Regions from separate parts of the Paenibacillus sp. N3/727 genome, predicted to be linked through region 2. Evidence: riboswitches for the same ligand, from Rfam matches in the RefSeq annotation. Region 2 holds a riboswitch; the other holds the start of a gene.
What was found. A riboswitch is a leader RNA that binds a small molecule or an ion and turns the genes downstream of it on or off. The one in region 2 is predicted to bind glycine.
Positions count from the first base shown of each region.

Region 1: it holds a riboswitch for glycine, as region 2 does, so the genes downstream of both, MNQ98_RS09920 (alanine/glycine:cation symporter family protein) here and gcvH (glycine cleavage system protein GcvH) in region 2, are expected to answer to the same signal.

Region 1 covers NZ_CP093336.1:2,236,602-2,252,632, forward strand. Annotated here, with positions in the region: gene MNQ98_RS09855 (helix-turn-helix transcriptional regulator) at 1-390, opposite strand, end outside; gene MNQ98_RS09860 (HesB/IscA family protein) at 563-919, shown strand; gene MNQ98_RS09865 (HesB/YadR/YfhF family protein) at 1,014-1,289, shown strand; gene MNQ98_RS09870 (FAD-binding oxidoreductase) at 1,509-2,873, opposite strand; gene MNQ98_RS09875 (NAD(P)/FAD-dependent oxidoreductase) at 3,315-4,361, shown strand; gene MNQ98_RS09880 (MarR family winged helix-turn-helix transcriptional regulator) at 4,482-4,907, shown strand; gene MNQ98_RS09885 (MFS transporter) at 4,986-6,401, shown strand; gene MNQ98_RS09890 (histidine phosphatase family protein) at 6,702-7,241, shown strand; gene MNQ98_RS09895 (alpha/beta hydrolase family protein) at 7,339-8,403, shown strand; gene csaA (chaperone CsaA) at 8,689-9,018, shown strand; gene MNQ98_RS09905 (DMP19 family protein) at 9,114-9,677, shown strand; gene MNQ98_RS09910 (class I SAM-dependent methyltransferase) at 9,769-10,419, shown strand; gene MNQ98_RS09915 (GNAT family N-acetyltransferase) at 10,445-10,993, shown strand; glycine riboswitch at 11,181-11,280, shown strand; gene MNQ98_RS09920 (alanine/glycine:cation symporter family protein) at 11,432-12,775, shown strand; gene MNQ98_RS09925 (hypothetical protein) at 12,999-13,235, shown strand; partial or broken gene tnpA (IS200/IS605 family transposase) at 13,310-13,597, shown strand; gene tnpB (IS200/IS605 family element RNA-guided endonuclease TnpB) at 13,607-14,695, shown strand; gene MNQ98_RS09940 (hypothetical protein) at 14,979-15,464, shown strand; gene fosB (metallothiol transferase FosB) at 15,514-15,933, shown strand; gene MNQ98_RS09950 (HEAT repeat domain-containing protein) at 16,003-16,031, shown strand, end outside.
Region 2 covers NZ_CP093336.1:3,869,964-3,885,994, reverse strand. Annotated here, with positions in the region: gene cyoA (ubiquinol oxidase subunit II) at 1-358, shown strand, start outside; gene MNQ98_RS17730 (cbb3-type cytochrome c oxidase subunit I) at 395-2,377, shown strand; gene cyoC (cytochrome o ubiquinol oxidase subunit III) at 2,377-2,976, shown strand; gene cyoD (cytochrome o ubiquinol oxidase subunit IV) at 2,978-3,304, shown strand; gene cyoE (heme o synthase) at 3,316-4,179, shown strand; gene MNQ98_RS17710 (c-type cytochrome) at 4,227-4,565, shown strand; gene MNQ98_RS17705 (SCO family protein) at 4,579-5,154, shown strand; gene pdxR (MocR-like pyridoxine biosynthesis transcription factor PdxR) at 5,233-6,678, opposite strand; gene MNQ98_RS17695 (carbon-nitrogen hydrolase family protein) at 6,926-7,873, shown strand; gene MNQ98_RS17690 (RrF2 family transcriptional regulator) at 7,969-8,424, shown strand; gene MNQ98_RS17685 (nitroreductase family protein) at 8,553-9,191, shown strand; gene gcvPB (aminomethyl-transferring glycine dehydrogenase subunit GcvPB) at 9,732-11,189, opposite strand; gene gcvPA (aminomethyl-transferring glycine dehydrogenase subunit GcvPA) at 11,186-12,535, opposite strand; gene gcvT (glycine cleavage system aminomethyltransferase GcvT) at 12,535-13,641, opposite strand; glycine riboswitch at 13,744-13,855, opposite strand; glycine riboswitch at 13,859-13,956, opposite strand; glycine riboswitch at 14,128-14,243, shown strand; gene gcvH (glycine cleavage system protein GcvH) at 14,409-14,798, shown strand; gene MNQ98_RS17660 (DUF4253 domain-containing protein) at 15,047-15,811, shown strand.

The sequences.
Region 1 (16,031 bases), 1.6 Mb from region 2:
TATTTTGTCTTGAAAATCTTTGTCTTCCATTAAACCGGTATACTTTTTGTATAACGTTTCCTTACGTCGTTCAAACAATCTCTCGACCATATTTTCGCCCGATTCCTTCACCAGCTCGTCGAGCAAGTCGAGGGCAACGGCGTGATATTTATTCGGAAACAGCACATTGGCGCGTTCTGTTAAATGGTATGTGGCAGTTGGTCTTCCCATCGGCTGCCGAATAATTCTCGATTCAATGAATCCGTCGCGTTCCAGTGCGTCGATATGGCGGCGGACGGCCATGGACGTAATGTTCAGGCGATCCGTAAGTTCTTTAGCGCTAAGCTCGTCATTTGTTTTTAGCAGATGTAATATCGTTTCACGAGTCGATAAATCGGCTTTAGGTTGCAAAGGAATCACCACCTTGATTAGAACTTCATTTTGCGGACAAAACAAAAAGATATTTTATCTATAAAAAGTATTGTAACACAATATAACGGGTTGACAAGTACGACTGCATTCATCATAATTTATATACATAATAGTATATAATATATAAATAAATGAAATGAGGGAGTAACCCATGATTCATATTAGCGAAGTAGCAACAGACAAGATCGTCGACATGTTAAAGGACATCGGCGGGGATCAATATTTTTTGCGTCTTGGCGTAAGCGAAGACGGTTGCAGCGGTTTGTCGTACAGTATCAGCTTTGACGATTCGCTGGAAGAGGGAGATCAGGTCATTGGATGGGGGGGATTTCAGGTTGCTATCGATTATGCTAGCGAACAGTTCCTTGAAGGTGTACAAATCGATTACAAGGAAACGGGCATGACCGGAGGTTTTACGATCGACAACCCCAATGCCAAATTTACATGCGGCTGTGGAGCCAGCTTTCGGACTGCCACTTACCGGGGTAAAGCGAAAAAATGCGATTGATTGTCCAGAAAAAGATGGTTGAAAATGACCTTTGTAATTATGTCTGCGTGTTATAGAGAAAAAGTGGAAGATAGGGATCGAGGAGGAATACATATTGAAGATTATCGTTACGGATGCAGCAGTGGATTGCTTCCAGAAGGACTGGGATTATCGTATAGGAGACTATATACGTATATATGTCCGGTATAGTGGCGGCGGGGAAGATGCATTCGCATTTGGCATTACGAGAGACGAGCCACGTTATCCCGCAATATCGAATGTTAATGGCGGTATTACATTTTTTATCGAAGAAAATGATTTATGGTATTTGGATGACCGCGATCTGACAATCGATTGCTTCCATGAGGATATTGTATTTGTCCGTGGGTAAGCTGTCTGAGCTTCATCCAAGAAGGAATCGCAAAGGAAATAAACGACTTAATGGAAGTATAAAAGAACAGCGATCTTTCGAAAATGAAAATATCCCTTTTGCGGTGAAGCCATTGTTGTACATCATGCAATTGGCCATCATGAAGGAAAAGGAATAAATGCATCTTATACAAAACACTCCACCTCAATTCTGAAGTGGAGTGTTTGACGTGAAGCTGCGCTAAACTTGCGGTTCAATATTATGATTATGCCGGAACAGGTTGGTTGGGTCGTATTTCTGCTTGAGGGTCGCCAATTTTTTGTAATTGTCCCCGTATGTATCTTTGGTAATTTGGCGATCGGCCTGAACGGTATTCAGATAGGACGTGCTGCGAAGTGAATATGGCAGCATCGCCTCATAAACGGAATCAATCCATTCCCTGCACTGCTTCGCTTCTTCCATTGGAAAATCGATGTCGAACAAGAGAAGGAATGATGCATCCCGAACGGCAAACGCCGTTGCGTCTGGAGACACGCGATTCATTCGGCCGTGGCATTCCCAGAATTGAACCAATACGGACGGTCTTGGTAATTGCTCCAATTTACCCAGCAGGGCGTCAATCGTTTCATCGTTTAACTCTTTAACAAACAGCGATGACCCATAAACAGGGACATCCTTTGGAGCCACCTGGTCAAATCTCGATTGCAGCTCCGTATATCGGACGATACCTGTGTTATCCGAGATCGGTTGAGCCAATTCGCGCAGTGGTTGAACGGCTTTTTCTCCATCGGCTTTATCACCTGAGTACAAACCGGCTATAATAATGACTCGTTTATTGTGCAACGACTCGGGTACACCCGGAACGGCAGGCATTTGAACGGTCATCATATTAAACGACACTTCGTCGGGAGCTGTTCGTAAAAAAGCTTGCGCATTATGCAAAACTTGTTTTGCATCCTTGTAATCGTACATGACGTCAACTGCCAGAACTTCAGGTCCAATCGGATACAATTGAAATTCAAATGAGGTGACAACACCGAAGTTGCCTCCGCCACCACGTATAGCCCAATACAGATCGGGATGTTCCTGTTCGCTGACCTGAATCGTTTCGCCTTCGGCCGTAACGATATGGGCCGATACGATATTGTCGCTCGTTAGGCCGTATTTACCTCTTAAGTAACCGATCCCGCCGCATAAAGCGAGCCCGGCGATGCCTGTTTCCGTAACGGTTCCCGTTGGCGTCGCCAAGCCGAACTTTTGCGTTTCCGCATCAACTTCGCCCAGCGTTGCTCCGGCTTCTACAATCGCGATGTGTCGCTTTGTATCGACGGTCACCTTGCGCATATCGGATAAATCTATCATGATGCCGTGATCGCATACCGCCGTTCCGGCCACGTGATGACCGCCGCCACGGATCGATACCGTGAAGCCTTTTTCTTTAGCAAATTTTACGGCAGCGACAACATCGGAAACGGATTTGCAAACCAAAATCGCCGCCGGATGTTTATCTACGGAGGTGTTCCAAACCTTTCTTCTTTCGTTGTAGCCTTCCTCGCCCGGTACAATGAGACGTCCGTTCACATTAGCCTTTAATTGCTCGAACAATTGAGATCCCTCCTGGTATTGTGGATTGTCCACCACTCTTTTCAGACTCGATCGTTATCGTCGTAGATGGAACTGTGTTCATTGTAGGTTACATAACATACATAGTCAATATAAATATATATTATGTATCGGATGTATTTTCAATACTATGCCACTTAATAGTTGAGGACTTCTCAAGCAGTGCCGCAGCGATCGAACTACTGGCGACGAACGTTGTACCTGCTATATGACGAGAGACTGCCCGGATCAGAGGCATCATAATCCAATGCGGTTGGGATGTATACCAGATGAATAAAGATGTATATTGACAAATCAGAATGCTGGCACCATACTTATTAATCATATTTATATATAAAGTTTAAAAATATGATTAATAAGTTACTGGCACGTGCAATTCTTGCTGCATGTCCGGGACGATTCCGATGAGGTGAAGGTGAGATAATGACAGAGAACCTGGAGTTATATGATGTTACTATTTTGGGAGGTGGCCCTGCGGGGATGTACACTGCTTTCTACAGCGGGGTACGTGAATTAAAGACGAAGGTGATCGACGCCCAGCACCAATTGGGAGGCACACTGTTGTATTATTTAGACAAGATGGTGTGGGATGTAGGTGGAATACCACCAATAACAGGTAAACAGCTGACTGAGCATTTGATCCAGCAGGTGAATACATTTGAACCGACCATTGTGTTGGGGCAAGAAATTGACGATTTGGAGCGAAGGGATGACAGTACTTTTGTACTTACCTCCACAGCCGGAGATCGGCATTGGACGCGAACTATTATTATGGCGATTGGCTTTGGCGGATTGCGCAAGTCGGTTAAGATCGAGATCGACGGGGCAGAACGCTACGAAAATACGAATTTATATTATTCGGTACATAATCTGGAAGACTTTCGGGGCAAGCGGGTATTGATCTCCGGAGGCGGTGATTCGGCTGTTGATTGGGCGAATGAGTTGGAACCGATTGCGGCGAGTGTGACGTTGGTTCATCGGCGTGACCAATTCAAGGGGCTTGAGCGAAGCGTATCAAACATGAAAGCTTCTTCCGTGTCGATTCGGACGCCTTATCGGGTGGAGGGGTTTCATAGTGAAGACGGAGTGTCGATTCAGCAGGTCAATATATGCCATGCAGAATCGGGGGAGAGTGAGCAGCTGCATGTGGATGCGGTGATTGTATGTCATGGGGTGACATATGAGTATGGACGGATTCGGGAATGGGGACTCGGCATTGGCAAATGGAATCTTGACGTAACCGATAAAATGGAAACGGCGATTCCCGGCATTTTCGCTGTGGGCGATTTCGTTCATTATGGGAGCAAAGTCATGCTTATTGCCGGGGCGTTCAATGATGCAGTGCTGGCCCTAAACAGTGCGAAGCTGTATATCGAGCCAAATGCGGAGAAGATGGCCAGAATATCGTCCGAAAACACCCGATTCAATGAATTAAACCGGCAGTTAGGCGTAGTTGACGATGACGAGTAAAAAGGGAACTAAGCCATCCCTTTAATACCACTGGCGCCTGCGAGCATTGACACGTTGCAAGGGATGGAATTATAATGGTCGTAGCAACTATCATCATGTCAATTATCATGGAGGCTTCCATTGGAATTAGAAAAATATATAGGCGTTATTGTACACCGGGCTGATCTGAAGTTGAATAACTATTATCAAAAAGTAGTTAACCCCTTTGATATTACAGTCGACCAATGGGAAATACTGGTCATCCTTTGGGAAAGGGAGGGAATTACTCAAAAAGAGCTTGCCGAAAGATTGTACAAGGATCAGACGAACATTGCCCGTATGCTGTTCAAGCTGGAGAAGAAAGGTTTTATTTATCGTGTGACGCATGAGACGGATCGGAGATCTCTACGCGTATATTTGACCGATAAAGGACAAGAGATTAAAGACGAAATTCTTGCTCCTTCGATTGAAGCGTACAAAAAAACGATTGAAGGATTAACAGAAGAAGAAGTTGAGACTTTCCGGAGGATACTTTCTGTCATGTACGACAATGTTAAAGATCTCTAGAGGAGGTCAGGGAATATAGTTGTCATGACCATTATGATCAAAGCTAGTATATAATAAGAAGTTGTGGAGAGTGATACGATGGAAACAAATCATACTAAAGCCGGAATTTTTGACGTTCCGTACCGAGCGTTGACAATTGGTATTATTCTTGCCGTAACAACTGTAGCATTTGAAGGGCTGGCCATTACGACGATTGCTCCTAATGTGGCGCAGCATTTGAACGGTCTGCATTTATATGGATGGATATTCAGCTCTTTTTTATTGTCGCAAATCGTTGGTTCCATGATCATCGGACAGCAGATTAACAAACTAGGCGTGTATACCTCATTTATCGTATCAATTCTCATCTTTGTGATCGGTATAACGGTTGCGGGGACTTCCGTGAATATGCCCATGTTAATCGCAGGGAGAGCGTTTCAAGGTTTTGGCGCTGGCGCTATTATAACCTGTGTTTACTACAGCATTACATTAAGTTATCCCGACGCGCTCAGAACGAAAATACTTGCTGCATTTTCAAGCGCTTATATTATGCCGGCATTAATCGGTCCTTATTTGGCAGGACTTCTGGCGGAATTTTTCTCGTGGAGAGTTGTATTCTGGTTTGTTCTTCCGTTGATCGCTTTAGCCGTCATGCTGACTCTTCCTTCATTCCGTAAGCTTCAGCTTCAGGCAAGCGTGAATAACACAACGATTAAAAAAGGCTTTTCCAAAGAAGTGTATGCGATTATATTAACTGTCGGTACGGGATTGCTGCTAACCGGGTTAGGTTGGATATCCGAATGGAAAGGAATTGTGCTGACGATTGCAGGAGTTCTCATCATGATTAAACCTTTGCGCAAGTTATTGCCAGAAGGTAGCTTTACTGTTAAAAAGGGTTTGCCGGCAACTATCGTTACAAGAGGGTTATATGTTGCGTGCTACATTGCTACGGAAAGCTACGTTGTGTTGGCGCTAACCGAAGTGAAGGGGTTTTCTGCAGATCTTGCAGGGTTGATTGTTGCTGCTGGTGCATTAAGCTGGTCCACCGCAGCTTGGCTGCAATCCCGGTTTGATGAAAGAGACGGCGGCACAGGCAGGAGAAAACGAGTAATTACCGGTATCGGTATCATGATCGTTGGAATCGCGTTAGTTATCGCTTCAATCAGGCTTCCAGACGGCGGACTCGTATATGCTTTGATTTCGCAGCTATTCACAGGATTCGGCATCGGCCTGGCCAATCCGACAACAGGCGCAATCGCACTGCAGCATGCCCGGGCAGGCGAAGAAGGGGAAGTTTCCGCCGTTATTCAATTCATTGATGCATTTAGTCCGGGACTAAGCATCGGGATCGGCGGAGCTTTAATAGCGATCAGCGAAACGTTTAAGTGGGGCATTTTTACGGGGGTTATGCTGGCATTGTCGATTCAACTGCTTTTTATCATCATAAGTTTTGTCATTTCCTTCCGCATACAAAAAGAAAAGCCTGCTAAACAGTCTTCGTTTCCATTGACGTAATGGGTCTGTAGAATCGTTATTGATAGGAAGAAGGCCATAGAAGATCTGAAAGAAGTCGAATTGTTGGAAGACTTTTGTTAGAACCCATTGTTAAATAAATGGGTTCTTTTTCTGCGTTTTAGTTCAATACGAGTCAACTAGCTTTATTGAAGAAAACCTCGTCAAAACTAGCACTAACGTGCAAAAAATTTATAAACTTTAATTATTAATACTGATATCTTAAAATTAGCGTAATTGTAAAAATGGATATAAAGATAAGTGTGGGATTGAATTGGAGCCTTAAACGAAGGAGAGATTTCAATGAAAAATATCTTTCTAGTTAGACATTGCAAGGCTAAAGGGCAAGAGCCAACAGCCGAATTAACGATTGAAGGCGTAGAGCAATCCCATCAACTTGCCGGTCTTTTGCAGAGTAAAGGTATTGATTTAATCATAACGAGCCCTTATAAACGAGCTATTGAATCTATATTACCATTATGCAATAAATTGGACCTGAGATATACGGTCGATAATAGACTTGAAGAACGAGTTTTAAGTTCGAAGAATCTGGATAACTGGATGGAACTCTTAAAGGAAACATATGAGAACCTAGAAATAGTTTATGAAGGAGGAGAATCATCCAGAGAAGCAATGAATAGAGGAATGGAAGTAATTAACGAAATTATGAACGGACCATACCAAAATGTAGTGGTAGTAACTCATGGTGCATTAATGTCTTTGATATTAAAGTATTTTAATAATTCTATAGGATATGAAGAATGGAGTAAATTAACAAACCCTGATATTTATCTAATAAGTAATGAAAACAAGGAATATGAAGTGGGTCGAATTTGGATGTAGACTTAGTAAGCAGCAGCAAATAACATGTATTCACACTGCATCACTGTCGCTGAAGGAAGTTATCAGAAAAACGGATTTTAAAAGAAAGGTGAGAAGTATGAATGTAGGACGAATTGTACATGTATTTAATGATAACTCTAGGAAAGAACCTTTTTCTAATCATGAGACTCGGACAATTGTAGTCAGTATTTTTTATCCTGCTGAAGTTGAAAACGCATATAATAATGAAACAAATTATGTGGAGTTATTTGAGCCATGTACAGAGAATGCACTCAGCGTTCTAAAAGACATGGGAGTCGACATTGACTATTTTAGAAGTATTAAAACACAAATACATAACAATGCTAAACCGAATCTAACTTTAAATAACTATCCAGTTGTTCTATATGCCCCGGCTTTTGGGGTTGTTAGGGATATGTACACCTATCACATACAACAATTGGTGGATTACGGGTTTATCGTAGTATCTATTGGTTCAACATATGAATCAATCTTTTCAATTTTTCCTGAGGGGCGTTTTGTTAAACAAGCGGAAAAAATATCGCAGATTAATGGTACAGATTTTCAATTTTGGAGAGAACTATTGGAGACAAGAATTGAAGATATTTTGTACGTGATGAATCACTTTGAGGAATTACAGTCTCAATTATCATCCAAACCATTTGATTTTGGAAACATTGGAATCGTGGGGCATTCGCTAGGTGGTGCTGCTGCTTTTGAAGCAGCTAGAAGAGGCACTAGAATCAAAGCAGGTGTAATGTTGGATGCTAGCTTCCACCTTTTGAACTTAAATGAGAATGTAAAGATAAATACACCTTTCTTAATTATGAGACAAGAAAAGTGTACGCATGATGAATTACGCAATGAATTTTCTGAAGGTATTATTACCCCCTTTGTTGATGGATTTGAAAGGCTTTATACTCTTTTGTCAGGCTATAAATCATTCGTTAAAGTTCAAGGAGCGCACCATATGACATTTAGTGATGTACCGATGCATTATAAAGAAGAGAAAATATCTGAGAAACATAAGACCATTAGCAATTATGCAACTAGTTTCTTAAGTGAGTTTATCCAAAACAAGACAGAGACTTATCAAAGTTTACTAGGTAGCATGCAATTTAATAAAATCGTTGAGATTAATAAAAAAGGAGAACCTATTTGATAGTGAACAGGAAGACGACATTACCTGTTTACATCGTATTCGCACTGCAATACTAACACTTCTGGGTTTGCCAGAGACATTTTGATGAAGCGGTAATTGTTAAGGCGGAGGTGTTTAAGAGCATGTTGAAGGCATCTCAAGATAGCACATAATCATATAACAACGATTTTTCGCTGCGATCTGAAATTCCTTGATCTACCTGAGGATCTTCGAGAAAAGGATTACCATTAACTATCAATTGTGATATCGTGAAATTAGTATAACTGTAAAATGGAGGCAGCAACCATGGTGACAATTGAGGATTTTATGAAATTAGATATACGTGTCGGTACTGTTATTAAAGCAGAGCCGTTCCCAGAAGCTCGAAAACCTGCAATAAAATTAGAAATCGATTTTGGTGAGATGGGGATTAAATGCTCTTCTGCTCAAATTACACAAAGATATGAACCAGAACAACTAATTGGACGTCAAGTAATCGCTGTAATGAATTTTCCTGTTAGACGTATCGCCGGTTTTAAATCGGAGGTGTTGGTCATCGGCGGTGTTCCTGCAGAGGGTGATGTGGTACTCCTAAAACCAGATGAACCTGTTAAAAACGGTACACCTATTGCATAAGACATTAGTGAATATTTAGTTTGGGCCAAGTGTTCGTAACACTTGGTCTTTATTACATAATTGTAAACGAGTTGATTTAATGGAACAAATGAATAATGAGAATCTTACATCATGGATTAATAAAATGGCAGGGTCAGCTGAGCAGGTCAGTTCGGTTTGTACAGGCTCACTTCTTAGTTAAAGCAAGCTTGTTAGAACAAGTGAGTGATTCAAAAAGATACAAAGGAGAGATTAAAATAATATTTTCAAAAGACTATATCTTTCAAAGATATGATACAGATAGAGAAAAGATTTCTGAGATGTTGATTGCCATGAGCAGAAATAATCGAACTTTTGAATCACTGAATGAAAGCGAGAGGACGCTCTCATTAGCTTGCAGGCTTGATGGAGAAGTTGGTAATGGTGGATTGTCACAGTACTTTTTAAATAGTGAAGGTGTATACATTGAAGAGACAATTAAATGTTTACAATCTCTTAATGCACATGAACATAGAAAAATATTTGATCAAGCTAGTACGGTATATTTATCAAATGAGGATGAAGAAACGAAATATAAATATTGGTCAGATTTAACTGAGCAGTATGATCGGATTGATTATAATTTAATATACAAGTTATTGATTGAATTTGTAAGAAACCATTGGAACGATTTTGAATAGTGATTTTTATGAAGAGGGAACATTTCAGCTCGGAATACAAGTGCTCAATCATGTGAAGTTAATAAAAATACGAAATTAGGAGGGGAGTTCAGTGCCAAGTCATGATGAAATATATAAGGATCTATCTTTTTCATATGAGGATATGGTTAGTCGGCAGCCTGATTTAACGGAGTATATTAAAGAAATTAGGTCATATAAAGGACTGGATGTTTTAGATCTGGGGGCCGGATCAGGAAGGCTTTCAAGCTTTATAGCCCTGGAAGCTAACTCACTAGTTTGTACAGATATCTCTGAATCCATGTTAGAGCTTTTAGACAAAAAATTAATTACTAATAGCTTGTCTCGTAATTGGACAACCGTTGTAGCAGATCATCGAAAGCTTCCAATCGACGATGCATCAATTGATTTCATTGTATCTGGTTGGAGCATTAGTTACTTAACTAACACGGGCAATATTGATTGGAAAGAGAACCTAGAGTTAATCGTTTCTGAACTTATGCGTGTCTTGAAACCTGCAGGGACACCCAATCCACCTAAGTTTTTAACAGAATATTATTCGCTTCTTGAGAGCAAATATGGTTTTTCACATCGCTGGATAAGGACAGATTATCAATTTGCAAATACAACAGAAGCTAAAGAAAATATGGAGTTTTTCTTTGGCTCGGATATTTCAAGAAAGATCGATGAAAACCAGTGGTCAACCGTACCTGAATGTGCAGGAATATGGTGGAAGCATGTGTGAACGTTGATCAGCCAGGGAGGATTATATGAAAATCTCAATTAGTTTGACTGACCAGTCTACAAAATTTATTGTAAACAACTTGTACCCGCTATACTTACATGATTTATCTGAAATATGGGAATGGAAACCGAATATATATGGTGTATATGAAGATGATGATACATTGACGTTGAATGAGCAAAACAAAGTTTTCGATGTCTGGTGGGAGAATCCATCTGTACTATTCCCGTATTTAGTTAGAGTAGATGATATCCCGGCAGGATTTGCGTTTGTAGCAACTCCGCCTTATACGCCTCATGGCAGTGAATTTTACATGAATGAGTTTTTTATGTTGAGGCCATTCCGTGGGAAAGGTATTGCTGAAGCTGCAGCGGTACAAGTATTTAATCGACATAAAGGGTCTTGGGAACTGCAAACCAACCCGACAGAAACCAATAAGAGAGCTCAATCATTTTGGAGAAAAACAATTCAGAATTATACTTCTGAATCACACCAAGAGGAGTTTGCCAATACAGAGAATGACGGATTCAAGATCATTTTTAAATTTAATAATAGTCAATTTATAGACACGTAGATATTAATATAAAGGTGTATTGCCATAGAGAACATCCTTGCGGAATCGCAGATGGTTCTCTATAATAGATAAACAACTTCATAACTGGATGAAGTTTACGGGAGACAGGCAACGGCTTGGCCGAAGGGGCAAAACTCTCAGGCGTTTGCATCATTCTCAAAGGATTGAAGCAAACAGGACCGTAGACGGACAGAACTCTGGAGAGACTCCACTGATGTGGGGCACCGAAGGGGCAAGACGTGTCAATACACGTTAAAACTCTCAGGTAAAAGGACAGGGATTGCAGATGTTATGCAACATTATTCGAATTTGTGATTATAATCACTTATCGTTTTATTTGCTTTTCTGCAAAAATGTCCCCAGAGTCAAATCTATCGATTTGACTCTTTTTTCGTGTCGTGAGACACATCGATATCGATACTGAAGAGGGGAAGAGGAATGTACATGTTAGAACAATGGTTAGACAGTGTGAATCATTTTGTATGGGGGCTGCCGCTTCTTGTATTGTTGGTGGGGACGGGGATATTTTTCACATTCCGCCTCGGTTTGCTACAAGTTTTTCGTCTGCCGCTGGCACTCAAGCTCATATTCACCGCAAAAAATGAAGGGCAAGGAGACGTAACTAGCTTTGGCGCGCTTGCTACCGCCCTGGCTGCCACCATTGGAACGGGGAACATTGTCGGTGTAGCGACGGCTATTCAAATGGGCGGCCCGGGAGCGCTGTTCTGGATGTGGATGGCTGCTTTTTTTGGCATGGCAACCAAATACGCCGAAGGTGTGCTGGCCGTAAAGTACCGGAAGATAGACGAGAATGGGCAAGTATCGGGTGGGCCGATGTATTATATTGAACAAGGCTTGGGTGTAAGATATAAACCGCTGGCTGTGTTTTTCGCTGTGAGTGGGGTATTGGTCGCATTTTTCGGGATTGGCACCTTCCCGCAAGTCAATGCCATTGTAACGTCTACGCAGTCAAGTTTGGGTATTCCAGTCGCTGCAACTGCAGCAGTAGTGACCGCTTTGACGGCATTGGTGACCGTTGGAGGGCTCAAGAATATTACAAGGGTGACCACGAAAGTTGTGCCCATCATGGCCATTGTCTATGTGGTAACAAGCTGCATCGTGCTTATTGCTTTCGCTGACAAGATTCCATACGCTCTGTCGCTCGTATTTCAGAGCGCGTTCAATCCGACTGCGGCAGGCGGCGGATTTCTCGGCGCTACTATTATGCTGGCTATTCGCAACGGCATTGCAAGAGGTGTATTTTCAAATGAATCCGGACTTGGCAGCGCGCCGATTGCGGCCGCTGCGGCCAAGGTGAAATGGCCTGCGGAGCAGGGGCTTGTGTCGATGACGGGCACTTTTATAGATACGATTATTATTTGCACACTGACCGGATTGACTCTGATTGTAACCGGTGCATGGAATGGGGCTGCGGAAGGAGCGGAAATGACACAAGCGGCGTTTGATGCGGCAATACCCTTTGGTTCCTTAATTCTTATGTTTTGCCTCATTTTATTTGCGTTTACGACGATTCTAGGCTGGAATTATTACGGCGAACGCTGCATCGTATACTTATTTGGCGTTAAATCAATCCTGCCTTACCGCATCGTGTTTATCGTTCTGGTCGGAGCGGGCGCGTTTATCAAGCTACAAGCGATCTGGCTGCTCGCGGATATTGTGAATGGACTGATGGCATTGCCGAACCTAGTTGCCCTGCTTGGTTTGTCTGGGGTGGTTGTGACTGAAACGCGTCTTTATCTACGGCATATGAAACAGCAATAATATTTGCTGAGATCATGATGGATTTTTCAAAACGGTATAGTCGTTTATGTGAAGAGTGAACAAGATATTGCATTTCCGCTTTTGGGCTTACGCCCCTTGCTCAACAGATGTATAATCAAGGAAGATGATCCAGACAACATGCGACCTGACCTAAGATAGGAGATATCTAAGGGCGGGTCGTCTTTTTTTAAATGGTGTGTCGTCAATATAAAGGTGGAAAGCTATGAAGAAAAAGACAAGAAGAATGATTATAGATAAAAAAGAATATGTATATGTTTTGAATCAAAAATATAACGAAAAACGAAGCCATATCATGCTAAAGGTATCTCTAAAAGATAAGAAAAATCTAACATTAACATTCTTTTTTAGCACCTGGGATGATCCTGTTACTGGAAGTCCATTATTAGTAGGCGTTGATTTGAAAAATAATGAAACAAATATCGTAGAAACTTTTAATTAGGTTTCCGAAAAGAATTTTCACACTTCAAGGAATGTGTAAGGCGTAGCCCAGTGAGTAAGTGGGAGATGAATTTAGACATTTTTGTGAGAATAGGGCAGTCATACAATATTACGGTTGAAGTTTGGAATCACGATAAAGACCATATTCATGTGATGTTCAAAGCACATCCCAATAGTGAATTGTCAAAATTCCTAAATGCGTATAAAAGTGCTAGTTCTCGATTGATAAAACGTGACTTTCCCATTGTTCGCAAAAAGCTTTGGAAGGAGATGTTTTGGTCAAGAAGTTTCTGTTTGATTACAACAGGCGGCGCATCCATAGAAACGATTAAACAGTATATTGAAAACCAGGGCAGAAAGTAGGTGTAGGTAATGTTAAAAGCATACAAGTATCGTATTTATCCGAATGCGGAACAGCGGATATTTTTCGCAAAAACATTTGGCTGTGTACGCTTTGTGTATAACAAAATGCTTGCTGATCGAATCAATTCTTATCAAGAATTTCAAAAAAGCGTGGATAAGTCCATCAAGTATCCTACACCGGCACAATACAAAACAGAATTTCCATTTCTCAAAGAAGTGGATAGCCTTGCTTTAGCTAATGCACAAATGAATCTAAATAAGGCATACGCTAATTTCTTTCGAGATAAATCTGTGGGATTCCCAAAGTTCAAAAGCAAGAAAGACAACCATAAGAGCTACACGACTAACAACCAAAAGGGAACGGTGAGCATTGGCGGTGGATACTTGAAGATTCCAAAGCTCAAGACGCTAATTAAGATCAATCAACATCGTCAATTCCAAGGGTTGATTAAATCTGTTACCGTTTCTCAAACACCGAGCAATAAGTATTTCATCTCTATCTTGGTCGAGGAGAATGAACAATTGTTCCCTAGGCTAGACACTAGTGTAGGGATAGATGTTGGACTCAAGGACTTTGCCATTCTGTCGAACGGATCGAAATATGAGAATCCAAAGTGGTTTCGCAAAGTTGAACAGCGTTTAGCCTTCTTGCAACGATCGCTGTCTCGTAAAAAGAAAGGCTCAGCAAACCGCAACAAGATGAGGCTTAAGGTTGCCAAGCTTCATGAAAAGATCAATAATCAGCGAAATGACTATCTCCATAAGGTAAGCCATGAGATCACAAACGACAACCAAGTAATGGTGATCGAAGACTTGCGTGTGAGGAATATGCTACAAAACCGCAAATTATCTAAAGCGATCAGCGAGGTATCTTGGGTAAAGTTCAGAACGATGCTTGAGTACAAAGCTCAATGGAAAGGTCGTGACATCATCGTTGCGCCTAAGAATTATGCGAGTAGTCAGCTTTGTTCAAACTGCGGATACCAAAACAAAGAAGTCAAAAACGTAAACTTGCGTGAATGGGATTGTCCATCTTGTAACGCACATCACGACAGAGACTTCAATGCAAGTCTGAATCTGCTTAAACTAGCCAACTAATTGGCATTGATCTTCGGGGCAGGAACTGCCCTTAGAGCTTGGTGAATTCATTTGGCTAATAGAAGCAAATGTTACCCAAGAAGCTCCCACTTCAACGAGCGTCAGTGAGTAAGTGGTGAGTAGTTCACTTTACATCATCCAAAAATATACGGCTTAAAAAATGGATGGACTGGAGAAAACGTAATCGAATTTCAAAATGGACTAGAAATTATGAGCGAAATGGGCTATGACATTGCTTGGCTTATTAGCTGAGTACTAATTAAGAGAATTTGGTGGTGTTTCCATGAAGGTATGGATAAAACATCAAGATCCAAACAACAAGTACGGAGCTAAGTTTACTTTAGGCGATAGAGATACACTTTTGCCTGAGACTGCGATTATTTCAGTAACACGGGGAGAAAGATTCAATATTTTCAGAATTATCATAAATGGAATTGTTAATGAATTTGTAATGAAACAACTAACTAAGAATGAAAAATTATTATATGCCGAACTCTCAGGACAACTTCAGGGTGGAATTGGTCAAACCGTTACCGTGTGGAAAGATGGGAGCTCGATGAATAATTTTAGAACCAAAGGAGCGCATAAATTTGCAACCCAATTTTTTGCATGGGTTTTTTATGGAGGTAAGGTGCAAGCCTATTTCTTAACCTGGAAAATTTCAAATCAGATTCCTATGGATCATGAAATCGAAGAAACGATTAAGAAATATGGTAGACATTTTGATGGAGGAAAACTGATCAGACAAGCTCAAAAACCTCCAAAATAACAAATTAATCGAAGGGAATGATCGTGAATTAAAGTAGGAGGAACAAAAGATGAAAGTCAAAGCAATTAATCATTTATGTTTTTCCGTTTCGAATTTAGAAACGTCCATTGATTTTTATACCCATGTGTTTGAAGCAAAGCTATTAGTAAAGGGAAGAAGGCTAGCTTATTTTGATTTAAACGGCTTATGGGTTGCCCTAAACCAAGAGGATATCGACCGGAGTCAGAATCAAAGGACATATACGCATATTGCCTTCACGATTGAAGAGAAAGACTTTGATCTATTATTAAATAGATTGAAAGATTTGCGTGTGGATATATTGCCAGGGAGAGATCGAGATGAAAAGGATAAAAAATCGATTTATTTCTTGGATCCTGATGGTCATATGTTTGAGTTTCATACAGGGCATCTAAAAGATCGGTTAGATTATTATAAGACCGATAAAGAGCATATGGAATTTCATGAATGATCAAGGCAATGTAGGTTCAGTATTCATACCTCAAAATCTAAATATCATGCTTCAAAGGAGTCGGTATAAATGTATTACAAACAACTATTTACAAGACT
Region 2 (16,031 bases):
AATGTATGCCATGTCCGGCATGGCGATGAAGCTTCATCTGCAAGCCGATGAGGTGGGGCATTACTGGGGGTCTGGGGCTAATTTCACCGGCACCGAATTTGCTCAGATGTATTTCGATGTAGAAGCGACCACTCAGGAACAATTCGATCAATGGGTGGATGATGTTAAAGCAGGGTCACCGAAGCTAACATTGGACGGATATAAACAGTTGGTTGAGCCCTCGACTTCAGAAGTTCAGACATTTTCCGAGTTTCCTGAAGGGTTGTTCGAGATGACCGTTACGAAATACGGAGCCTCTCACAACCATGGGTTGTCTTCGAAAGAGGCCCAAAAAATCAAGCCAGATGAAGCAAAGTAGGTATATTTGGATCATGAAGTAAGGAGAGATTTGTCCATGTGGGAGAAGGTAAAAGACTTCGCCTCCGAGTTTTTTGTAACGGGCGATCCGTTAATATACGGAGCCGATGTAACTATCGTACTAACCTTGATAGCAATCATATTCGGGTTAACTTATTTTAAGAAATGGAAATGGCTGTGGCGAGAATGGCTCACTACGGTTGACCATAAAAAGATCGGAATCCTGTATATTCTAGCTGCCTTTCTAATGTTGTTCCGTGGGGGAGTTGATGCTCTTCTCATGAGAGCACAACTGGCCATGCCGGGGGTCGATTTCCTGACACCGGATCACTATAATCAGATTTTTACAACGCATGGCGTCATTATGATTCTATTTATGGCCATGCCATTCATGTTCGGTTTGTTCAACATCATGGTACCGCTTCAAATTGGAGCAAGGGATGTTGCGTACCCATTTTTGAACTCGCTAAGCTTCTGGTTGTTCTTCTCAGGTGCGATGTTGTTTAACCTATCATTTGTAATCGGGGGCTCACCCGATGCGGGCTGGCTCGCGTATCCGCCTTATTCTGAGCTTCAATACAACCCTGGAGTTGGGCAGGATTTCTACATTTGGGGTATACAGATCTCAGGTATCGGTAGCTTGATGACCGGGATTAACTTTATTGTAACGATCCTGAAAATGCGGGCGCCAGGAATGAAGTTGATGAAAATGCCGATGTTTTCATGGTCGGTGTTATCCAGCTGTATTGCGATCATCTTTTCGTTTCCAATCTTGACAGCAACTCTGGCGCTGTTGTTCCTAGACCGTTATGCCGGCGCACATTTCTTCACCCTGGATGGCGGCGGAAACCCGATGATGTATATCAACTTGATCTGGATGTGGGGTCATCCTGAGGTTTACATTATTGTACTTCCCGCATTTGGTATCTTCTCTGAAATTGTGTCAACCTTTGCGAAGAAAAAACTGTTTGGATACAAATCCATGGTGTACGCCATGATGATCATCAGCGTATTGTCTTTCCTTGTTTGGGCGCACCATTTCTTTACGATGGGATCAGGAGCTGACGTAAATGCATTCTTTGCGTTAACGACCATGCTTATTGCCATACCAACTGGTGTCAAAGTGTTCAACTGGCTCTTCACCATGTTCAGAGGAAAAATCACGTTTGAAACTCCGATGTTGTGGACGATCGGATTTATCCCGTGCTTTATTGTCGGCGGGCTGACTGGAGTACTTCTGTCGGTTGCACCAGCTGACTTTCAATTCCACAACAGCTACTTCCTGATCGCTCACTTCCATCAGGTCATTATCGGTGGTGTAGTGTTCGGTTATTTTGCCGGGTTGTACTATTGGTGGCCCAAAATGTTCGGCTTTAAGCTGAATGAACGTATCGGAAAATGGGCGTTCTGGGTCTGGAACATCGGATTTTACTTCTGCTTCATGCCACAATATGTTCTCGGTCTCATGGGAATGACCCGCCGCGTCGTCACTTACACCTGGGACAAAGGCTGGTGGGAATTGAACGTCGTTTCAACGATTGGGGCAGTATTGATGGGGATTGCATTTCTGTTCCAGGTGTGGCAGATCGTTGATGGGTTCAAGCATCGCAAAAATAATCTGGATACAACAGGAGATCCGTGGAATGGACGCACACTGGAATGGTCCACCCCATCTCCGGCTCCGGTGTACAATTTCGCGGTCCTACCGCAAGTTACTCAGCAGGATGATTGGTGGGAGCGTAAGCAGCGCAAAGAACAGGGACAATCTGGACCTACTCCGGTTCAAAAATTGGAGCCCATTCATATGCCTAGAAACTCCGGTACTCCTATTATCATGTCGGCTTGCTGGTTCATAGCCGGTTTCGGATTTATATTCCATTGGGAGTGGTTTGTTATAGCTGGTTTGGGTGGAGTAGTCGCTTGTTTACTTTACCATTCCTTCAACTATGATACGGATTATTACATCCCTGTCGATGAAATTGAACGTACAGAAGCCGCCTTAAGGAAGGTGAATATTTAATGGCACAATCCCATTTGCAGGAGTCTCACCATGACCATCCGGATATGGAGGAGGTACGGACATTCGGTTTTTGGATCTATTTAATGACCGATGTTATTATTTTTGGAACTTTATTTGCAACGTATATCGTCCTTCAGCATAACACCGATGGAGGACCGGGAGCTGCCGATCTGTTCCAGATAAACGGTATTATCGCAAGTACTTTCATATTGCTTACGAGCAGTTATACATGTGGACTTGCCGTACTGGCTATGCATAAAAAGAAAGTAAAGGCTCTAATGGGCTGGCTAGGTGTTACTGCATTACTCGGTGCGATTTTCCTAAGTCTAGAAATTACTGAGTTTGTTCACTTGGTGGATCAAGGTGCTACGATTGGCACGAGTGCATTTTTATCAGCGTTCTTCACGCTGGTGGGTACTCACGGTATCCACGTATTGTTTGGATTAGTATGGATTGTCGCTTTAATCATTCAATTGTCAAGAAGAGGTATTACACCGGTGACAACGCGTAAAGTCAATATCATTAGTCTGTTCTGGCATTTCCTTGACGTTGTTTGGATATTTGTGTTCACGATTGTGTACTTGATGGGGGTGAGCTAACATGACGGATTCGAACTCGGCTCATGTACAGGAAGAGCATCATGGTTCCTTTAAATCGTATACGATCGGATTTATTTGCTCCATTATTTTAACGGTGATTCCGATTGCAGTGGTCTTGAATGAATGGCTTCAAGGAACAAGGTTAGCACTCGTGCTGATGATAGCCGCCGTATTGCAGCTGTTCGTTCAACTATTATTCTTCATGCATTTACGTGAGGAAAAGAACCCTCGCTATAATTTGATCTCCTTGATCCTCGGTCTGGTGATTCTGGTCGTTATTGTAGCAGGATCGATATGGATCATGCTTAACAACATGGTGGCGTTATGAAAAAAAAGAGTATGCTGGCGGACTGGCTGCACTTAACCAAGCCACGCATACTTCAGCTTAATCTCATTGCTACATTCGGAGGCTTCTGGCTGGCCTCTGAATGGGTAATAAATGAAAGCTTGTTGCTGTGGACACTGCTCGGTACGGTCCTCACCATGGCATCCGCCTGCGTCGTTAACAATGTGTGGGACTATAAGCTGGATCGCAAGATGAATCGAACGAAAGATAGGCCGCTGGCAGAAGGGCGATTAAAACTGGCATATGTAGTCTTGTACGCCTTTGTGCTCGGTATTGCCGGAGAAACGATATTGTTTTGGAAGGTTAATACGCTTTGTGGCTGGCTCGGGTTGCTCGGCATGTTCGTCTATATTGTTATTTATACGATGTGGCTGAAAAGAACATCGACCTGGAGCACGGCAGTTGGCGGTGTTTCGGGGGCGATGCCGCCCGTTATTGGATACTGTGCGATTACGAATCAACTGGATGCAGGGGCTTTTCTCTTATTCTTATTGTTGTTTTTATGGCAGCCTGCCCATTTCTGGTCACTTGCCATACGCCGTGTTGAAGAGTATAAAGCGGCTGGATATCCACTCTTGCCTGTGAAAAAAGGGATAAGACGCACGAATTTGCAGATGATTCCGTATGTCGTGCTTCTGGTTCCTACCGTTATTCTGATGTATGTATTACAATACTCAGGCGTCATTTTCCTTATCGTATCCTTGATTGGAAGTGTGCTGTGGTTGTGGCATACCGTACGCGGTATAACGAAATCTCAAAATGACCGATGGGCTAAAACGAATTTTTTTATTTCGGTCAATTATTTAATGATTGTGTTCGTCATCATGATCTTGGATACAGCAGGACGGTCATTTTGATACGCTAATGAAACCATTATGAATTTTACGGTTAGGGAGGGTAAGCAGTGACAAGAAAACGCGGCTTAATTATTGCCATATTAGCAGTACTTCTCCTAAGCGCCTGCAACCAGAAAGCGGTGGATGATTCAGCACTACGGGCAACGATTATGTCTCCCGAGGATGAAGAAGCTGTCGCATTGTATAAAAATCAATGTATCTCCTGCCATGCAGTAGATTTAAGTGGCAAAGTGGGGCCGGCCTTGCAAAATATCGGCTCAACAATGACGGAGGAAAAAATCAACGAAATTATTCGGGATGGCTCAAAAGGCATGCCTTCTTTTAAAAAGCTGTTAGAAGATAACGAGATTGAGATTTTAGCTGGGTGGTTGGCTAATATGAAATAAGGGGGAGTATGTTTTGAAAAAGCTTGCTATAGTTACTTTACTCATCATGATCCTTGGAGTGGCAACGGCATGTGGAAATTCCAAGCCAAACCAGTTTAGCATCCCAGTTGAACCATTTGAATATACGAACCAAGATGAGGAAACCGTATCGTTATCGGATCTAAGTGGTAAAGTATGGGTTGCGGACTTTGTCTTTACACATTGTATTACGGTGTGTCCAACAATGACAGCCAATATGGCGGAACTTCAGAAACGATTAAAAAAAGAAGGGGTAGAGGCTGAACTGATTTCATTCTCTGTTGATCCGAAGCGTGATGACCCTGCGGCATTAAAAAGCTATCTAGAGAAGTTTGATGCTGATTTTACGAACTGGCATGCTTTAACTGGTTACGAATACGAAGACATCAAATCGTTTGTTCTGAAATCTTTCAAGACGCCTCTTATCATGGATACTGCTTCAGATCAAGTAATACACGGCACTTCTTTTTACTTGGTTGATCAATCTGGAACGGTCGTCGCAAAGTATGATGGAACTACGGATACTCCATACGACAAAATTATAAAAGATGTGAAAGCTTTACAGAAGTAAAGGACGAGAAGAAGATATACAAAAAAGGTGCATGGTAAAGATTCTTTACGAACATTGAATCGTATCATGCACCTTTTTTTAATTTTCTTTATTAATGACTAAGCGAAGCGCTTCCGCAAATCTGGATATGCCAGTATGAATATCTTCAGTTCTTGCACGGGCATATGTAAGCCTAACGTAACTGGAATCCGATCCATATACACTTCCAGGTACGAAGATTACCCCTCTTTGAATAGCGGCATCCAGTAATTTGGTGTCACTCACCTCAGGTACAATTTTGCACCACAGATGCAGTCCTCCATCAGGAATATGATACTCAACAAGATCTGGCATCTCTTTTTGTATGGCCTCAATGATTAAATCCCGCTTGTAAAGAAGGGTTGACCGCAACCGATCTATATGAGGATCAAAAAACGGTGATTCCAGAAATGTAGCGGCAACCCTTTGCGGTACAACACTAAGCCCAAAATCCATTTGCTGTCTGGCATCAGCCAGTCGTTCGACAACGGAATGAGGAGCTACCATCCATCCAACACGCAAGCCGGATGCGGCAATTTTGGAAAAAGACCCGATATAAAGCACAGACCCGATCGCATCAGCCGATTTTAACGGTGAAGGGGGCGTACCTTTGTATGCAGTCAAGCTAAAAGGGTCATCCTCAACGATGGGTAGTCCGAGTTCGCTTGCAACATCAAGCAATTTTTTTCTTCTCTCTTCAGCAAGTAAAGTACCCGTTGGGTTCTGAAAGTTGGGATTAATAAACACCATTTTGATTTTATGTTTCTTGAATAGAGAACGAATGTCTTCAGGCTGCACACCCCGCTCATCGACGGGAAGCCTGAACAATCGAAGACCAGCAGACTGGAACATGGGCAATGAATAACAGTACGAAGGATCTTCAATGGCGACAGCGTCCCCTGGAGATAACAAACATTGGGTTATCAAGTATAAAGATTGCTGTGAACCGGATGTAATCAGTATTGACGATTCGGTCGTATGGATACCTCGATACTCTTTTAGAAACGATACCAGTGCCTGTCTCAAAGGCATATATCCTTGGGGGTTGTCATAACCCAAATACGACGTATTTTGTTTTTCGTTCATTATTGCATTAATCTCGTCAATGGGTGCCAAGTCTCCGGCGAGTTCACCACTGGCAAAATCTATGATGGATGGATCCTGCTCCAGTGCGACACGAATACGGCGCAAAAAGGGCAGGTTAGGCAAGAAATTACCACCTTCCGCATAACGATGCCAATTCGGTGTATGTTTGGGTGTTGCTCCCCATTTCGTTCTGCTGACCCGGGTACCGCTTCCAGATCGGCTTTCTATGATTCCAAGCGACCGAAGCTCTGCATATGCAAGCACAACGGTGCTGCGATTTACCCCCAGTTGGTCTGCTAATTTTCGTTCGGAAGGAAGCAAACTTCCAGGTGGAAACTCCCCGTAGGATATTCTTTGTTCGAGATCATCTGCGATTTGTTGATAAAGAGGCTGATTGCTTTTGCGATCAGGTTTCCACACATTTTTCATCCTTTCTGTCTGTATGTAGAATGAACAAGCACTGTGATTTTTATCATATCACTATTCGTTTTTTAGAAAAGTCTGAATTTTCATCATATATATGACAAAACTCTATCAATCTGTTGAACATGGATGGGAATATTGTCGAATAAATTGGATGGTTTAATTCATTCAATAATGGACGGTTTGAAATGAGGGTTTGTCATATATCATATACCATAATATCGTTCGAGAAGGGAAGGATGACATGAACAGTCAACATTTTCGCGTAGCCGTTGTACAGGACGCTCCCATTTTGTTTGACAAACAATCCGCCATGGACAAGATTGATGGTCATACTAGAGATGCTGCAGAGAAAGGAGCTGGCCTGGTTGTGTTTCCCGAAGTTTTTTTAGGAGGGTATCCTCGAGGCTTGAGCTTTGGAACCCGTGTCGGAAGCAGAAATGCTGATGGCAGAAAAGACTGGGAACGATATTGGGAAAGCGCAATCGATATTCCTGGAACGGAGACAGACACATTAGGGGAACTTGCTAAGGAAACGGGTGTTTATCTTGTCATCGGAGTAGTTGAAAGAGATCAGGAGTTCAGCAGAGGGACCTTATACAATTCCATGGTATACATCGGACCAGACGGGAAGGTTCTCGGTAAACACCGGAAGCTCGTACCTACGGGTTCGGAGCGCCTGTTGTGGGGACAAGGTGATGGAAGTACTCTTACGGTTATCGATACGCCGTTCGGAAGAATAGGCGGACTCATCTGTTGGGAAAATTATATGCCGCTTGCTCGGACGTCTATGTATGCACAAGGAATAGACATTTACATCGCTCCAACAGCAGATGCTCGTGATACATGGCAGGCAACACTGCGCCATATTGCCTGTGAAGGCCGCTGTTTCGTCATCTCCTGCAATCAGTATTCGACCAAAGACTCATATCCCGCTGATTTAGCTTGTTATGAAGATGTTGAACAAGATCCCGATATTTTAAGCAGAGGGGGAAGTGCTATTGTAAGTCCTCTTGGAGAATATGTCGTTGAACCGTTATATAATGAAAAAGGCATTCTGTTCGCAACGCTGGACCTTTCTCAAATCGTTCAAAGTCGTTATGATTTTGATGTAGTTGGTCACTATAGCCGTCCGGATGTATTTCAGTTAGTAGTTAACCGGAAAAAGCAGGATATTACACAATTCTTATAAATTGAATATTCAAACATTTTTGTTATCTTGCTGGAGTGTTAGGTTTTAAGTTACAATATTTTAATGAACTACGATAAAAGGGGAGGTACATCAAAGTGGATAAAGTATCATCTTCTAAGAAATCGGCCATGGCCTGCCCATCCACCCATAAAACTTTTAGCTTAGCACTCCAAGCACTTGTTGTCCTTGAGAAACACTCAGGCGGTAAATGTTCCAGCGGTGATATCGCAACTCATATGCATACCGATGCGACGCTAATCAGAAGAATTTTAAAGGCGTTGGCCTTAGAACAAATCATCGAATCCCGTGAAGGAAGAGACGGGGGTTACCGTTTAGTTAAGGGTGCAGATAGCATAACGCTTGCTGATATTTATTCGGCGCTCCAGATCCACAACACCATCGCCGACAGCATGTTGGGCGCTGCAAGAGACAACTGCTTAGGTGGGCAGATGAAAAACGCTTTTTCTGATATTTTATCTGAGATTGAGGAAAGCACACTAAATGTACTGAAATCCTATACTATCGCTGACATCGTCGAAAGAACGATGTAACGATGTAACGATGTTGTGTATTGACAAACGAAATATATTTGCATTATACTGTGCAATTATCGGCACAGTATAATCGTGATTTAAACTGTGCATTAATTTGCACAATAATTTTTAAGGAGTGTTCAACCATGTCAACTTTGACACAAAAAGATTTTCTTAGCGTTGTAAGAGAGCGCCATTCTGTACGGCAGTATGATCCATCGGTAAAAATATCGCGGGAAGAGATGCAGGAAATGCTGACGGAAGCCACATCTGCACCGTCCTCAAGCAATCTTCAGCCTTGGCGTTTTCTCGTCATTGATGATCAGGCCTTGAAAGAAAAGCTATATCCAATTGCCAATAACCAGGCACAAGTATTAGATGCATCCGCGGTCATCGCTGTATTAGGTGATATGGAGTGGTATGACAAAGCAGAAGATATTTATACACAATCGCAGGAAGCGGGATATATGACAGAGGAAGTTAAACAAAAAATGATCGCAACTGCGAATCAAGTGTATCGCCATTTGGATGATTCCAAAAAGAGAAGCATTGTCGATATCGATGCAGGTCTAATCTCCATGCAGCTTATGTTAATCGCTCGCGAAAAAGGTTACGATACCGTACCTATGGGAGGATTTAACCGTGATAAATTTAAAGAAGCGTTTAACCTTCCTTCCAACTATGAGAGCATTATGCTGATTGCGATTGGTAAAGCGGCTCAGCCTGCACGCCAAACCGTAAGACTTCCTTTGAATCAGGTGGCTTTTTGGAATGAAATAAACTAACATTTGGTGAATCTATTATCCTGTAGACCGGGTTTCAATCAACGATAACCTCATCAAGCAGAACATGTTGGAGCCTAAAACTAAGCAGGTCACCCAAAGGATGAATCCTCGGGCGACCTGCTTTTACTTTTATCTGTATAATATCTGTTTTATTAGGCTCTTCACTAAAGTTAGTGTTTGAAGATTATTTAATGGAATGGGTTGCAATGATGAAGTTACGGTTATGTCTAACGTCTTAAAGGCCTGCTAGAATGATCAAACATGAAGTGATGAGTAATGTTGTATGTTATACAACATTGGACGAACAGAATGCTTGAACCTACTTATATTGTTGTAAATCCTACAACAATTCCTCTTGGAACGAGTTAAATCTATCCCTATTGTTGTATTACATGCAACAATTGGTCGTTCGTCGTTACGTCACCATATATGGCTGCACTTTATACCACACTAACTGAATCTTGTTGGATTATATGAGTAGACCAGCGCGCGGTTTGGCGTTGCATAACGGCGGTCGCATAGCCCATTGCTCAACCTTCACTAACCGCAAGTACAATTCAAGACCGGCTTACGTGCAGCTGTAGTCTCATCAAGACGTTTCACAACCGTTGTGTAAGGTGCATTGATGACTAGCTCCGGATTTGTTTCAGCTTCCTGTGCGATTTGAATCATTACATCGATAAAACCGTCCAGCGTTTCTTTACTTTCGGTTTCAGTCGGCTCGATCATGATACACTCCTCGACATTCAGCGGGAAGTAAATGGTTGGCGGATGATATCCGAAATCGAGTAATCGTTTCGCAACGTCGAGTGTTCGTACGCCGTATTCCTTCAGCTTTTTACCGGATAATACGAATTCGTGCTTGCATAGACCGGGATAAGCGACTTCGTAATAAGGCGCCAGCCTATGCATCATATAGTTGGCGTTCAAGACCGCAAGCTCCGAAACCCGGCGAAGACCATCCGGCCCGTAACTACGGATGTACGTATAGGCACGTACCAGAATGCCGAAGTTACCGTAAAAAGCTTTCACACGGCCAATCGACTGCGGACGATCGTAATCCCAGTAAAATGTTCCGTCCTGACGTTTGGAAACAATCGGTTTGGGAAGGAAGGGGATCAACTTATCTTTCACCCCGACGGGACCAGCTCCTGGACCACCGCCGCCATGCGGTGTGCTCATCGTCTTGTGCAGATTGAGGTGGACAACGTCAAAGCCCATGTCTCCCGGGCGGGTAATTCCCATGATCGCATTGGAATTCGCTCCGTCATAATAGAGAAGGCCGCCTGCTTCATGTACGATCTCAGCAATTTCCACGATTTGTTCTTCAAACAGACCAAGAGTACTCGGGTTCGTCAGCATCAATGCTGCTGTGTCGCTTCCAACAACAGCTCTGAGAGCATCAAGATCGACCATACCGCGCTCATTGGATTGAATTGTAATCGTATCATATCCTGCCACTGTAGCACTGGCCGGGTTCGTTCCGTGTGAGGAGTCAGGCACGATCACTTTGGTCCGCTGCTCACCGCGGCTCTCGTGATATGCGCGAATCAGCATCAGTCCAGTCCATTCACCGTGAGCGCCAGCCGCTGGCTGCAATGTCACTTGATCCATCCCGGTCAAAGCGGCGAGATCGTCTTGAAGCGTATAGAGCATTTCCAGGGCTCCCTGAATGCTTTCCTCGGGTTGATAAGGATGAATCTTGGCAAATCCGGGAAAGCGGGCCACATCCTCGTTGATTTTTGGGTTGTATTTCATCGTGCAGGAACCAAGCGGATAGAAGCCGTTATCAATGCCGAAGTTACGACGTGACAACTCCGTGTAATGGCGAATGACATCCACTTCGTACACCTCTGGCAGTTCCGCCAGTTTGGAACGCAGCATGCTTTCTGGAATCCATTCTGATACGTCCGTTTCCGGTACGTCACAATCAGGTAAGGAATAGGCCACTCGGCCCGGTTTACTTAGTTCGAAGATCAGCGCTTTTTCCGGTTTCATACGATTGCCTCCAATTCTCCGATGAATCGCTCAATTTCTTCTTTAGTTCGCCGTTCCGTAACGGCGATGAGCATGCGACCCTGCAGCTCCGGATAGGCTAGCCCAAGATCGTAGCCGCCGATGTAACCTGCCTTGAGGAGTTTCGCATTAACTTCTTTTAAATCAACCCCATCTGGCAATTTCACGACAAATTCATTAAAGAATGGCGAAGCGAATTCTATATCTAGGGAGCCTTTCGTGATGCATTCGGAGGCGTAATGCGATTTACGGACATTAAGCAATGCGACCTCCTGCATACCCATCTTTCCAAGGGTAGACATATACACAGAGGCGCAAAGTGCCAATAATGCCTGGTTGGAACAAATGTTCGATGTCGCTTTTTCGCGCCTGATATGCTGCTCACGGGCTTGCAGCGTAAGAACGAAGCCGCGCTTGCCGTCCCGATCCACGGTCTGCCCGACAATCCGGCCTGGAATACGGCGCATCAAGGGATCGGATACCGCGAAGAAACCACAGGTAGGACCGCCAAGCGAAGCTGGTATACCTAGGGGCTGGGCATCGCCGACAACGATGTCTGCACCAAGTTCTCCAGGTGATTCGAGCAAGCCAAGGGAAAGCGGGTTCACACTAAGCACGAGCAGTGATTTTTGGGCATGAACTAGCGGTTCGATAGCTTTTACGTCCTCAATGCATCCGAAGAAGTTCGGAGATTGGATAAGGACTGCAGCCGTATCATCTGTAATAGCAGACGCCAAAGCATCGGTGTCAGTAACGCCGTCTTTGAAACCTACTTCCACAACTTCAAGGCCAAGGCCGTGAGCAGAAGTAAGGACTATTTCCCGAGCTTCCGGATGAACCGTACGGGAAATGACAATCTTCTTGCGCTTCGTAGCGCCTGACGCAAGTGCCGCCGCTTCTGCAAGAGCAGTGGAGCCGTCATACATACTGGCATTGGCTACCTTCATCCCGGTCAGCTCACAGATATAAGATTGAAATTCAAAGATCGCTTGCAGCTCACCCTGACTGACCTCCGCCTGGTAAGGTGTATACGCTGTGTAAAATTCGGATCGTGAAATGACATGATTAAGTACAACAGGAATATGATGATCATACAACCCTGCACCTAGAAAGCTGGTGTAACGTTCAAAATCAGCATTGCGAGCGGCAAGTCCGTTCATATACTTTAGAAGTTCAGGTTCACTTAGTCTTTCGGACATCGGCAGAACTCCGTCGTAACGCACCTCAGCAGGAATATCTGCAAATAGATCCTCAATGGATTCCGCGCCAACGGTGGCAAGCATTTCCGATTGATCCTGCTCAGTCATCGGCAAATAACGATGCTTCATCATAAGGTTTCTCCTTTTTTATAAAATGGCGTCTTTACAACCACCGCTTTCAGTCGTTTGCCGCGAATTTCAATCGAAACCTCAGTTCCTACTGCGGCAAATCTGCTGTCGATCAGCGCAAGTCCGAGATTTCGCTTCGACGTTGGTGACTGTGTACCGCTAGTGATTTCACCGATTAGAGAATTGTCCACATACACCGGGTAATGAGAGCGGGGGATCCCGCGATCAATCAGTTCAACGCCAACGAGCTTGCGCTGTACACCTTCGTTCTTTTGTAGAGCTAATGCATCCCGTCCAATAAAGTTGCCTTTGTCCAGCTTTACGAAGTATCCAAGACCTGCTTCAAGCGGAGAAATGGTGTCTGACAGTTCTTGGCCGTACAGCGCGAGCTTAGCTTCGAATCGAAGAGTATCACGCGCGCCAAGCCCTGCCGGAATCAAACCGTTCGGCTCGCCAGCAGCGAGTAGTTCTTTCCATATGACCGAAGCAGATTCAGCTGGGCAATATATTTCGAAGCCGTCCTCGCCGGTGTAACCGGTACGGGAGAGGAGAACGGAGGTACCGCATACATCCGCGTTTTGAATAAAATGAAAGGAAGGCAGCGTATGAACAGGTTCATCGCTCACCTTAGATAAAATAGCTGCGGCTTCAGGACCCTGCAGGGCAATGAGAGCTGTTTCAGCAGAGATGTTCTGAAGGTCTACACCTTCGATGATATGGTCCTTTAACCACTGTAAATCCTTGTCAATGTTAGATGCATTCACAACTAGCATAAATTGATTATCTGAGAGCTTGTAGACTAGCAGATCGTCCACGGTGCCGCCGTTATCATTGCACATGGGAGCATATTGGGCCTGACCGACAGACAACCGCGAAACATCATTAGTAACCATTTGCTGCAAAAAAACCTCGGCGTTTGGCCCGGTTACCAGAAATTCACCCATATGGGAAACGTCGAACAGACCGGCTTGTCGGCGTACAGCTTCGTGTTCTCGAACAATTCCGTGAAACTGTACAGGCAGCTCCCAGCCTCCAAAATCGATGCAGCGGACGGATGGGAAATCCGAGTAAAGCGGGTAAAGCGGCGTTCGTTGCAATGAACTCATTTTGAGCACCTCTTTAGCATGAAATTGGGACTACACAAAAAAAGACAGGCAAAAGGAATAACATACGCGCAAAGCAAGCTTTGCCGTATCATTGTCCTTCTGCTCTGTCCTTTGTACCTGAGAGTTACCTCTACACAAATTATGTAAGCAAGATATGAAGCGCGTGTGAGTTTCCCCTTTGGTGATCCTAAATGTATCAGGATTCTCTCCAGAGGTGCGTCCAGTAAAAGTCCTTTTGCCTGAGAGATTCACCGTTGTTTCGGTTTACTCCTTCGGCGTTACCCGTTAGTCGGTAATCTCTCCCAATACCTTCATCCGCTTATTCAGCTCTATTATGCTTTTTGTTCTTCACATCATTATAACCGTCGGTCTCTGTAACGTGTCAACCTTTAGTTCGTCAAAAAAATATTATTTTTGTCAGCTATATTGACATGATCTGCTAAGTGCTTTATCCTGTGGAAGAAATCAACCAAATTACATATGTGGATGACGATGGACGGGAGAGACCGCAGCGCCAATAAAGGCGGCGGCACCGAAGGAGCAATTCGTTACACCTGCCGGTTAACGAGTAATCTCTCAGGTAAAAGTACCGCTATCTGACGCAACTCTGGAGAGAGCGTAAGCCGCCAAAGGGGAAACGAAGGGCCGTCTAGAAACGGTCATTCATAAACTCTCAGGTACCGAGGACAGAGAAGAGGCGAGAGTCTTTTCCTGTCCTTTTTTATTTTGTTTGAATCCATTTCATATTAAGAAAAGAGGAAATTCAAATGAGTGAAATCAGAGAGCAATTGGTGTACAGTGAAGATCATGAATGGGCGTTGAAGGTGGAAGGCAACATCGTACGTATTGGAATTACCGATCATGCACAATGCCAACTGGGTGATATTGTTTTTGTGGAGCTGCCGGAGGCTGGATCAGACGTATCTGCAGGGGATAGCATAGGATCAATTGAATCTGTAAAGACGGTATCAGAGCTTTATTGTCCGGTATCCGGTAAAATAACCAAGTTGAATGGAGATCTTGAGGCGCAGCCGGAGCTGGTGAACAGTGAACCGTACGAAGGCGGTTGGATTGTTGAGATCGAAGTTGAGGGCGATCTGGAGGAAGCGCTTGCTAAACTGCTTACTGCGGAAGCATATCGGGCTAAGGTGGATTAATTTAATTTTTGAAATTTTAAAAATTTAGATATATTATGAAAAGAGCTCGTTATTGAGCGTTGTCCACGATGAAGATCGTGGACTTTTTCTCGAAGAAACGCTTTTCGTCCTTAAGTAGGATGACACCAAAGGCGTTTCTTTTTGCTGGGTGGATGATACAATTTTTTGAACTGGTAGATGACCCATGCTAGAATTAACAAATGATGGATGAGTGAGTTGATAGATTCCTTTATTAAAGAGGTGCAAATATGATAGAAGAGTTATCTGATTATCTTCAGGAATGTGAGATTGAAGTTGTAGCGGTTGAAAACGTATCGCTCCCTGCCACAAAAGAAGGGAAGCACAGTATTTTTGTCCTGCCTGGGTACAATTTAGTAGAGATGATGGAAGATACATTGGATGAAGAGGAATCACCCTCTGAGTATGTTCGCCATCAGCTTGAGGAAGTACATAGCTTAAGTGTAGAGGATGTTTGGCGGCAGATTGTAAAGTCTCAACTTGAGTATTCAGATTTATCTTCGGAACAGAAAAATCTGGAAGGGAAGGATTTTGAAGAGATTTATCATTCGTATTCTTTGTTATGGGATGGGCATGATCTTTTGAGTGAAGAGCAATGTGAAACCGAGACAGAGCCATTTCATGTCACCGTAGAATGGTTGGAGGAAAACATAGAAGAAGATGAAGAGCTTATTGTTTTGATATTGCCGCAGGAATCCGGATATGAAGCACCGTTGTGGATTCCAATGGGAGGATTTAATGAATGTCCTTTCCCAGTACATCAGTCGGTTGTTATAAAGCACTGGCAGGAGGAACATGGCATTAAACTTCTCGCTGTTTCGGACGATATATGGGTTATGCAAACGGGAAAACCTCCGCAGACATTTGAGGAAGCATTAAAGCTGGCGAAAGAACACTTTATTTTTTGTTCATACGTGTTGGAAGGTCATGATAGCTTAGGAGATTACGCGGATTATTTGATGAAGCATGATGTGTGGTATTTTTGGTGGGATTGATGGGTTTGGATAGGAACCATTTAGTATAGTGTCCAACAACATTGGTGGTTAAAAGGCACCGGTTGGAACGAACTGATAATGAACAACTGCTATGGTTGGTAAAACGCTAGGGTGAGTGAGCGCATCGTTGGCAGCTGTCTCGCTAATTTTCCCGTTAGAACTTCGATATTTGTACGGTGACTGTGACGTTGACTGTACGCTGACATACGCAGATAAGCGC